DNA from 2 places in the Vibrio sp. YT-19(2023) genome. Region 2 is predicted to be linked to the other one. Evidence: predicted binding sites of a transcription regulator. Region 2 holds the regulator's gene; the other holds the start of a gene.
The links. The regulator CRP, encoded in region 2, controls carbon source genes, mostly activating them, when cyclic AMP is high. The targets are predictions, from matches to a motif close to TGTGANNNNNNTCACA.
Positions count from the first base shown of each region.

Region 1: a site for CRP is predicted at 1,043-1,058, ahead of gltB (glutamate synthase large subunit). Genes of this name have one in related genera too.

Region 1 is NZ_JAWOQN010000006.1:82,585-87,248, forward strand. Features, by position in the region: gene R7E78_RS06345 (TIGR01212 family radical SAM protein) at 1-763, opposite strand, end outside; gene gltB (glutamate synthase large subunit) at 1,315-4,664, shown strand, end outside.
Region 2 is NZ_JAWOQN010000034.1:27,957-32,620, forward strand. Features, by position in the region: gene astA (arginine N-succinyltransferase) at 1-504, shown strand, start outside; gene astD (succinylglutamate-semialdehyde dehydrogenase) at 533-1,990, shown strand; gene R7E78_RS19940 (DUF1338 domain-containing protein) at 2,239-3,030, shown strand; gene crp (cAMP-activated global transcriptional regulator CRP) at 3,167-3,799, opposite strand; gene R7E78_RS19950 (phosphoribulokinase) at 4,040-4,664, opposite strand, start outside.

The DNA.
Region 1 (4,664 bases), on a different contig from region 2:
CTGGTGGTGTCATACGAATCATTTCACTGGCGATCGCAACATATTCTTCTAATTCAGGGGCTTCTAGCTTTCCAGCACGCCAAGCTTTCGCCATGGTGCTACCTTCGACAATATGCAAGCCATGTAACTTGATGCCATCCGTTCCCACGGCCAACACTTTTTGCAGCGTTTCAATATTTTCGGCGCGGGTTTCTTTGGGTAAACCCACAATTAAGTGAGTACAAACCTTGATTCCGAGTGTTCGCGCACGCTTAGTGATTTCGGCATAACACTCAAAGTCATGACCACGATTGATACGTTTTAGGGTGTCATTGTTGGCGGTTTGAAGACCTAGTTCTAGCCAAATTTCATAACCTTGCTGTACATAGCCCGACAGTAAATCCAATACCGCATCAGGGACGCAATCAGGACGCGTCCCCACACAAAGACCAACCATGTCTGCAGCCTTTAGTGCTTCCTCATACATGTTTTTGAGAACTTGTACTTCGGCATAGGTACTGGTGTAGGCCTGAAAATAAGCGAGATACTTCTTCGCTCTGTGAATTTCACCTGCGCGATCTTTTAACTGTTCGTGAATGCTTTTTATCTGGACTTCTTCATCTGCAAACGAAGCAACATTGCAAAATGTACATCCTCCCCGACCAATCGTGCCATCGCGGTTAGGGCAACTAAATCCACCGTGCAATGTTAACTTATGAACCTTTTCACCGTATCGACGCTGAAGATCTTGGCCGATTGTATTGACCAACTCATGTAACTGCATAAATTCTCACCAACAATAAATCGTAATCAATCTCACTACGATCTGTGTAAATAAATTACATCCCTGCAAGAAAAAACACACAATATTAATCAATTCAAACACCCATCATGCGGGTCAAAATCAATAAACTTGCATAATTAAAGACAAAAATCGTTCATGTTGCGTAAATGTTAAACTAAAAATGCATAATTAAACGAAAAAATTGGGTCACAACGCCGAGTTTTTCATTGCATTCTGAAGTGACAAAATTGTAGGATACTTACACAACCCCGTTATTTTTGTGACTTTTATTACAAAGCACACTGCGGGATTTGTCGGTGTTATCCCACTCCTACCTATATAAATCACTAGATAGTGATAATAAATAAAGGGATACCACCAAGGATTGTTTTTCTCGCAAAACTTTTCCTGCGAGATACGGAAAGGAATCAAGACCGGTCAACCTAGATCGGTGGCGATAATAAATATAAAGGACAAGACGTAATCAATAGTCTAGGTAGTATTTGCTGCCCGGTACTTTTGCGTCGACATTGAACTGGAAGGATGTATCTATGGTAGATAGAGAGCAAAATCCACAGGGTCTGTACACTCCGGAACTGGAGCATGACGCTTGTGGTATCGGTTTTGTTGCTCACCTTAAAAACCGTAAATCTCATGAAGTAGTGACTCAAGCATTGGATATGCTGGCTCGCATGGAACACCGTGGTGGTCAAGGTTGTGACCCATGCAGCGGTGATGGTGCGGGTATCTTGCTACAAAAACCTCATGAATTCCTATTAGAAGAAGCCGTTAAGCTAGGCATTAAACTGCCTTCGTTTGAAAAGTATGGTGTTGGTGTCGTTCTTTTCCCGAAAGACGAATACAAACGCGAGCAATGCCGTGACATTCTAGAACGTAACGCACAACGTCTAGATCTTGAAGTTATCGGCTACCGCGTATTGCCAACCGATAACTCAATGATCGGTGCAGACCCACTAAGCACAGAGCCTCAGTTTGAGCATGTGTTTATCTCTGGTGGCCCGGGCATCACACCTGAAGAGCTAGAGCGCAAACTGTACGTACTTCGTAACTATACTGTACGTGTTTGCCTAGAAAGCGTTTCGAACATTGGTGACGACTTCTACATTAACTCCATGTCTTACAAGACATTGGTGTACAAAGGTCAGTTAACTACCGAGCAAGTACCTCAGTACTTCCTTGATCTACAAAACCCGACCATGGTGACTGCACTGGCACTGGTACACTCTCGTTTCTCTACCAATACCTTCCCGAAATGGCGTCTTGCACAGCCTTTCCGTTACATTGCCCACAACGGTGAAATCAATACAGTTCGCGGTAACTTGAACTGGATGAAAGCCCGTGAAGCAATCCTAGAATCAGACCTGTTTACTCAGGCTGAAATCGACATGCTTCTTCCCATCTGTCAGGAAGGCAGCTCGGATTCATCTAACTTCGATATGGCACTTGAGCTCCTAGTTCTTTCTGGTCGCAGCCTGCCACACGCATTGATGATGATGATCCCGGAAGCATGGCAAGAAAACAAAAACATGGATCCTAAACGTCGCGCGTTCTATCAGTACCACGCGAACATCATGGAACCATGGGATGGTCCTGCTTCAGTATGTTTTACTGATGGTGTTCAAGTTGGTGCGACACTAGACCGTAACGGTTTGCGCCCTTCTCGCTACACAGTGACCAAAGACAACTTCCTAGTGATGGCATCTGAATCTGGTGTTGTGGATATAGAACCAGAAAACGTTGAGTTCCGTGGTCGCCTACAACCGGGTCGTATCTTCGTTGCAGACCTAGAACAAGGTCGAATCATCTCTGATGAAGAAGTGAAAGACACCATCGCAACAGCGCAGCCTTACGAGAAGTGGGTAGAAGAAAACCTACTGAGCTTGAAGAAGCTGCCAGATGCGAGCAACCAGTTCAGCCAACCTAAGCCAGAACACCTTCTACACCGCCAACAAGCGTTTGGCGTAAGCACTGAAGAAGTGAACGAAATCATCGTTCCAATGGCGAATGACGCGAAAGAACCATTATCAGCTATGGGTGCCGACTGGCCTCTTGCGGTTCTATCTCATCAGTCTCAACATCTTTCTAACTACTTCAAGCAGCTGTTCGCACAGGTAACCAACCCACCGATCGACCCGATCCGTGAGCGCATGGTTATGTCGCTGAACACTTACTTGGGTAAAGACCAAAACCTTCTGACTGAAACACCACTTCACTGTCAGAAAGTCGAATTAGAATCGCCGGTTCTAGCCAACTCTGAGCTTGAAAAACTGCGTGCGATCGATAACGAGCACCTACAAGCGAAAACGTTGGATATCGTATTCCAAGCTAGTGAAGATCAAGGCAAGCTTGAGCGCGCACTAAAACGTATCTGCCAATACGCAGAAGACGCGGTTATCGATGGTTACTCAATCATCCTACTCACTGACCGCGCAGTGAATTCAAACCACGCGGCGATCCCAGCAATGCTGGCAGTTGGCGCAGTGCACCACCACTTGATCCGTAAAGGTCTACGTGCGAAGTGCGACATCGTGGTTGAAACTGGTGACGCGCGTGAAACGCACCACTTTGCAACGCTACTTGGTTACGGTGCGAATGCGGTTAACCCTTACCTAGTGATTGAAACCATCATTGAACTTCAACGTACGAAGAAGTTGGATCCAGAAGCGAACCCTCGTGATCTGTTCAACAACTACCGTAAAGCGATCAATGGCGGTCTTCTGAAGATCTTCTCGAAGATGGGTATCTCAACGCTACAGTCGTACCATGGTGCGCAAATCTTCGAAGCATTGGGTATCCACAAATCCGTGGTCGACAAATACTTCACAGGGACGGTTTCTCGTATCCAAGGTCTAACCCTTGATGATATCGCCAAAGAAGTACTTATCCGTCACCGCATCGGTTACCCACAACGCGAAATCCCAATTCAAATGCTGGATGTTGGTGGTGTTTACCAATGGAAACAGCGTGGTGAGAAGCACCTATTCAACCCAGAAACCATTTCTCTACTGCAAGAGTCTACGCGCAACAAGAACTACGATCAGTTCAAGCAGTACGCGACAGCCGTAGATAAACAAGGTGACAACGCAGTAACTCTGCGTAGCCAGCTAGAATTCATTAAGAACCCAGCAGGTTCTATCTCTATCGACGAAGTCGAACCAATTGAAGGCATCGTGAAACGCTTCGCGACCGGTGCAATGTCATTCGGTTCTATTTCTTACGAAGCACACTCCACACTAGCTGTTGCGATGAACCGTCTTGGCGCGAAATCGAACTCTGGTGAAGGTGGTGAAGATCCAATGCGTTTCGAGCGCAAAGAGAACGGCGATTGGGAACGCTCTGCAATCAAACAGGTGGCTTCTGGTCGTTTCGGCGTAACCTCTTACTACCTAACTAACGCTGAAGAACTGCAAATCAAAATGGCTCAAGGTGCGAAGCCAGGTGAAGGTGGTCAGCTACCAGGCGATAAAGTAGATGACTGGATCGGTGCAACGCGTCACTCGACTCCAGGCGTAGGCCTTATCTCGCCACCGCCACACCACGATATCTACTCAATCGAAGATTTGGCTCAGCTTATCTACGACTTGAAGAACGCGAACCGCGCGGGTCGCGTAAACGTGAAGCTGGTATCAGAAGCAGGCGTAGGTACGATCGCTTCTGGTGTAGCGAAAGCGAAAGCGGACGTTGTACTAATCGCAGGTTTCGACGGTGGTACTGGTGCATCACCAATGTCTTCAATCCGTCATACCGGTCTTCCTTGGGAACTTGGTTTGGCAGAAACGCACCAAACGCTACTGAAGAACGGTCTACGTAACCGTATCGTGGTTCAAGCAGATGGTCAGATGAAGACACCTCGTGACCTTGCAGTGGCAACACTACTTGG
Region 2 (4,664 bases):
GGTAATTCACCATTCTGGCAATGGCTTCAAGAGCATTTCTTCTCTATCGATTTCACTCTTGCAGATTACCTGACAGGTATCGGCAAGAAAGGCTTTATCGCCGACTTGATGCCGAAACTGCCTATTTACATCAATCTTCTCAGCCCAGAAGCGCAAGCCGTGATTGGTCAAGTACATGACAACACGCGTCCAGCGCTGAAGCTGCTTGAGCGTGAAGGTTTTACCAACCGAGGCTACGTCGACATCTTCGACGGTGGCCCAACGGTTGAGTGTGATCTGCGTAATATTGAGTCGGTACGTCATTCATTCCGCGCGCAAGTCAAAATCTCTGAACATTCCAGCACACAAGACTTCTTGATGTGTAATTCATCTTTCGAGAACTTCCGTGCGACAGTCACTAAAGCGGCGTATGACGCAGAAACACAAAGCGTGATGATTGCACCAGACGTTGCGGATGCACTTTCGGTTGAAGAAGGGGATTTCGTCCGCCTTCTTCCGCAGTAACAGACGACAGAATTTAAGGATAGAAACAATGACACATTGGATTGCAGGTGAATGGGTACAAGGTCAGGGTGAAGCATTTACGTCTCTGTCGCCGTACAACCAAGAAGTGATCTGGCAAGGCAAAGGTGCAACGGCAGAGCAGGTGAACCAGGCGGTATCTGCAGCGCGTGAAGCGTTTATTGACTGGAAAAAGCGTCCATTTTCAGAGCGTGAGGCAATCGTGTTGGCTTTTGCGGAGAAAGTAAAAGAGAACAGCGAAAAAATCGCCGAAGTGATTGCCAAAGAAACCGGTAAGCCGATTTGGGAAACGCGCACTGAAGCAGCAGCCATGGCAGGTAAAATTGCCATTTCGATTCGCGCTTATCATGACCGCACTGGTGAGGCGAGCCGTGAAGCAGCAGGCAACCAAATCGTATTGCGCCACCGCCCATTGGGCGTGATGGCGGTGTTTGGTCCTTACAACTTCCCAGGCCACCTACCAAATGGTCACATTGTGCCTGCGCTACTGGCTGGTAACACGGTAGTCTTCAAACCGTCTGAGCAAACGCCATGGACGGGTGAATTGGCAATGAAGCTATGGGAAGAAGCCGGTCTGCCGAAAGGCGTGATTAACCTTGTTCAAGGCGCGAAAGAAACTGGTATCGCCCTAGCTGACGCAAAAGGCATTGATGGCGTACTGTTTACGGGTAGCGCGAATACGGGGCATGTATTACACCGTCAATTTGCGGGTCAACCAGGCAAGATGCTCGCACTAGAAATGGGGGGTAATAACCCAATGGTGATCTCTGATAAATATGGTGATTTGGATGCCACGGTTTACACCATCATCCAGTCAGCGTTTATCAGTGCTGGGCAGCGTTGTACGTGTGCTCGTCGTTTGTATGTGCCATTGGGTGAAAAAGGCGATGCGCTTATCACCAAGCTCGTTGAAGCGACACGCAATATTCGCGTAGACCAACCATTTGCAGAACCTGCGCCATTTATGGGACCGCAAATTTCGGTCGCGGCAGCCAAGTTTATTCTTGATGCCCAAGCCAATCTACAGTCTCTTGGCGGTGAAAGCTTGATTGAAGCGAAAGCAGGAGAGGCGGCGTTTGTTTCTCCAGGCATCATTGATGTAACGAACATTGCTGAGTTACCAGATGAAGAGTACTTCGGCCCACTTCTGCAAGTGGTGCGCTACGAAGGATTAGACAAAGCCGTGGCGCTAGCAAACGATACGCGCTTTGGCTTATCTGCTGGTTTGGTTTCAACCGACGACCAAGAATGGGAATACTTCGTTGACCACATTCGTGCAGGAATCGTGAACCGTAACCGCCAGCTCACTGGTGCAAGCGGTGATGCGCCATTTGGTGGTCCGGGGGCGTCGGGTAACTTGCGCCCAAGCGCTTACTACGCAGCAGATTACTGTGCGTACCCAATGGCATCAATGGAAGGTCAAGAAACTGTCTTGCCTGCAACATTGAGTCCAGGTGTAGCGCTATAAGATTTAATAATAGAGTCGCAACTATGCATTGCGGCTCACCTTGCCGGCGCATCATTTAGGTATGGGTTGTAGTGATCGTTGGCAGAACACGAAAAGTGAGCAAAGACTCGGAAAAGCGTGTTGACTGACTGGCATTTACCGTCACAGGTTGATGGTTGCTCGTTCATTATTCTGGACAACTTTTGTTGTGAACGAGCAGCCAACTTCCGCTTACCTTTAAACTCTACATCTCGTAACAAGGAGTCGTTATGACGCCCGATGTGTTATTTGAATCGCTATGGCAAGATTACATTCAACGTCTTTGCCCTTCGGCTGCTAAAGTGCATCAGCTGCTTCAAGAAGATGAGCCTCTGATTAATGATCATATAGCTTTACGTACCTTCAATATCGCGCCTCTTGGTATTGAAACTCTAGCTAAGCCATTTGTAGCTATTGGTTACAAGGCGTGTGGTGATTACGTTTTCGAAAGCAAAAAGCTAGTTGCTAAGCACTATGAGCACCCAGATCCGAAGCAACCTAAAGTATTTATTAGTGAGCTAAAAGTTGAAGAGTGCTCGCCTGAGCTACAAGAGATTGTGAAAAATTTGGTGGCACAAGTCGATGCTGACAAGCTGAACGATAGCGCATTCTTACATGGTGGACGCTTGTGGGATTTAAGCTTTGCTGATTACCAAACGTTGGCTAAAGAAAGTGAGTACGCATCTTGGCTTGCGGCGCATGGTTACGGAGCAAACCACTTCACGGTGAGCGTTAACCAGCTCAATGAATATGAAGAAGTGAAGCAGGTAAACAATCATCTGCGTACCGCTGGGTTTACCATTAATGAAAATGGTGGTGAAGTGAAGGGCACTCCTGAGGTGTTGCTAGAGCAGTCATCGACCATGGCAGATAAAGTAGCGGTTCGTTTTAGCGAAGGCACTGAAATTATCCCTGGCGGGTTTTATGAATTTGCTAAGCGCTATCCGATGGAAAATGGTGATTTGTACCCAGGTTTCGTGGCTGCTTCAGCTGACAAAATCTTTGAAAGTACGAATGGCTAAGTTTTAGGGTTAACCTGTTAAGCTTACTCATTAGTGTTCGCTGCACCCTATCTCATTTGGTCATGAGCAAATAAAAAGCCACCAATGTTGCCATTGGTGGCTTTTATAATTTTGTTCGTGTCACTCTAGTTCGAGATTAACGAGTACCGTAAACCACGATGGTTTTACCGTGAGCAGAGATTAGGTTCTGCTCTTCTAGCATCTTCAAGATACGACCTACTGTCTCACGAGAACAGCCAACAATTTGACCGATTTCTTGACGAGTGATCTTGATTTGCATGCCGTCTGGGTGAGTCATTGCGTCTGGTTGTTTTGCAAGGTTCAGAAGCGTCTGAGCGATACGACCAGTTACGTCTAGGAACGCCAGGTCACCCACTTTTTGGCTAGTTACTTGAAGACGACGAGCCATCTGCGCAGAAAGACGCATTAGGATGTCTGGGTTTACTTGGATAAGCTGACGGAACTTCTTGAAAGAAATTTCAGCAACTTCACAAGGAGATTTAGCACGGACCCAAGCTGTGCGCTCTTGGTCTTCCTCGAATAGACCAAGTTCACCAATAAAGTCTCCTTGGTTTAGGTAAGAAAGGATCATCTCCTTACCTTCTTCGTCTTTGATAAGAACCGCAACAGAACCTTTAACGATGTAGTACAAAGTTTCTGCCTTTTCGCCCGCGTGAATTAGCGTGCTCTTTGAAGGGTACTTATGAATATGACAGTGTGAAAGAAACCACTCTAATGTTGGGTCGGTTTGAGGTTTACCTAGAACCATAATATCTCACTTCCTCTGCAGGGTACGCTTGCGCTATCCATATTTTAGCTAAGCCTGAATTAGGCCTACTAGAATAAGAGCACTTTTTATATGCTGCAAGCTCTCTTGTGTTTCGGTAAGAAATAGTATCCTTTTTCGAAAACGATTTCTTGATTTTAATCGTGCCATGATTGAGATTTTGTAAGCAAAACTGTGCACATGATCACGGTATGAAAAGTAAACATCTTCGCAGGCAGGTTTTTAGCCAATTTTCCCTGTTTCGATGAGCTGTTGTAGGATAGGCCGAACTATGAGCTCCATTGCAAAGCTCATCTTACCGCCGGGTACGACAATCGTGTTGTGGCGTGACATGAATGAGCCATCAATCATGGCCAGCAGATATGGGAAGTCGACATTCTTGATACCGCGTAGGCGAATCACCACAAAACTCTCATCCAAACTAGGGATGCCTTTTGCATTAAGTGGGTTGGAAGTATCAACGGTCGGTACGCGCTGGAAGTTGATGTGAGTACGAGAAAACTGCGGAGTGATATAGTTGAGGTAATCGTCCATGGATCGCACGATTGAGTCCATTACCGCTTCACGCGAATGGCCGCGATCGCGAGTGTCACGTACGAATTTTTGGATCCACTCTAAGTTCACAATCGGCACCATGCCAATTAAGAAATCCACATGTTGAGCAACATTAACCTCGCCATCGACCACGCCACCATGTAACCCTTCATAAAACAGCACGTCGCTGTTTTCGGGTAAGTCTTGCCACGGTGTAAACGTGCCTGGCATTTGATTGTAGGGAACCGCTTCGTCAAACGTGTGCAGATAACGGCGCACGCTGCCAGTGCCGTCATGCCCGAACTTACGGAAA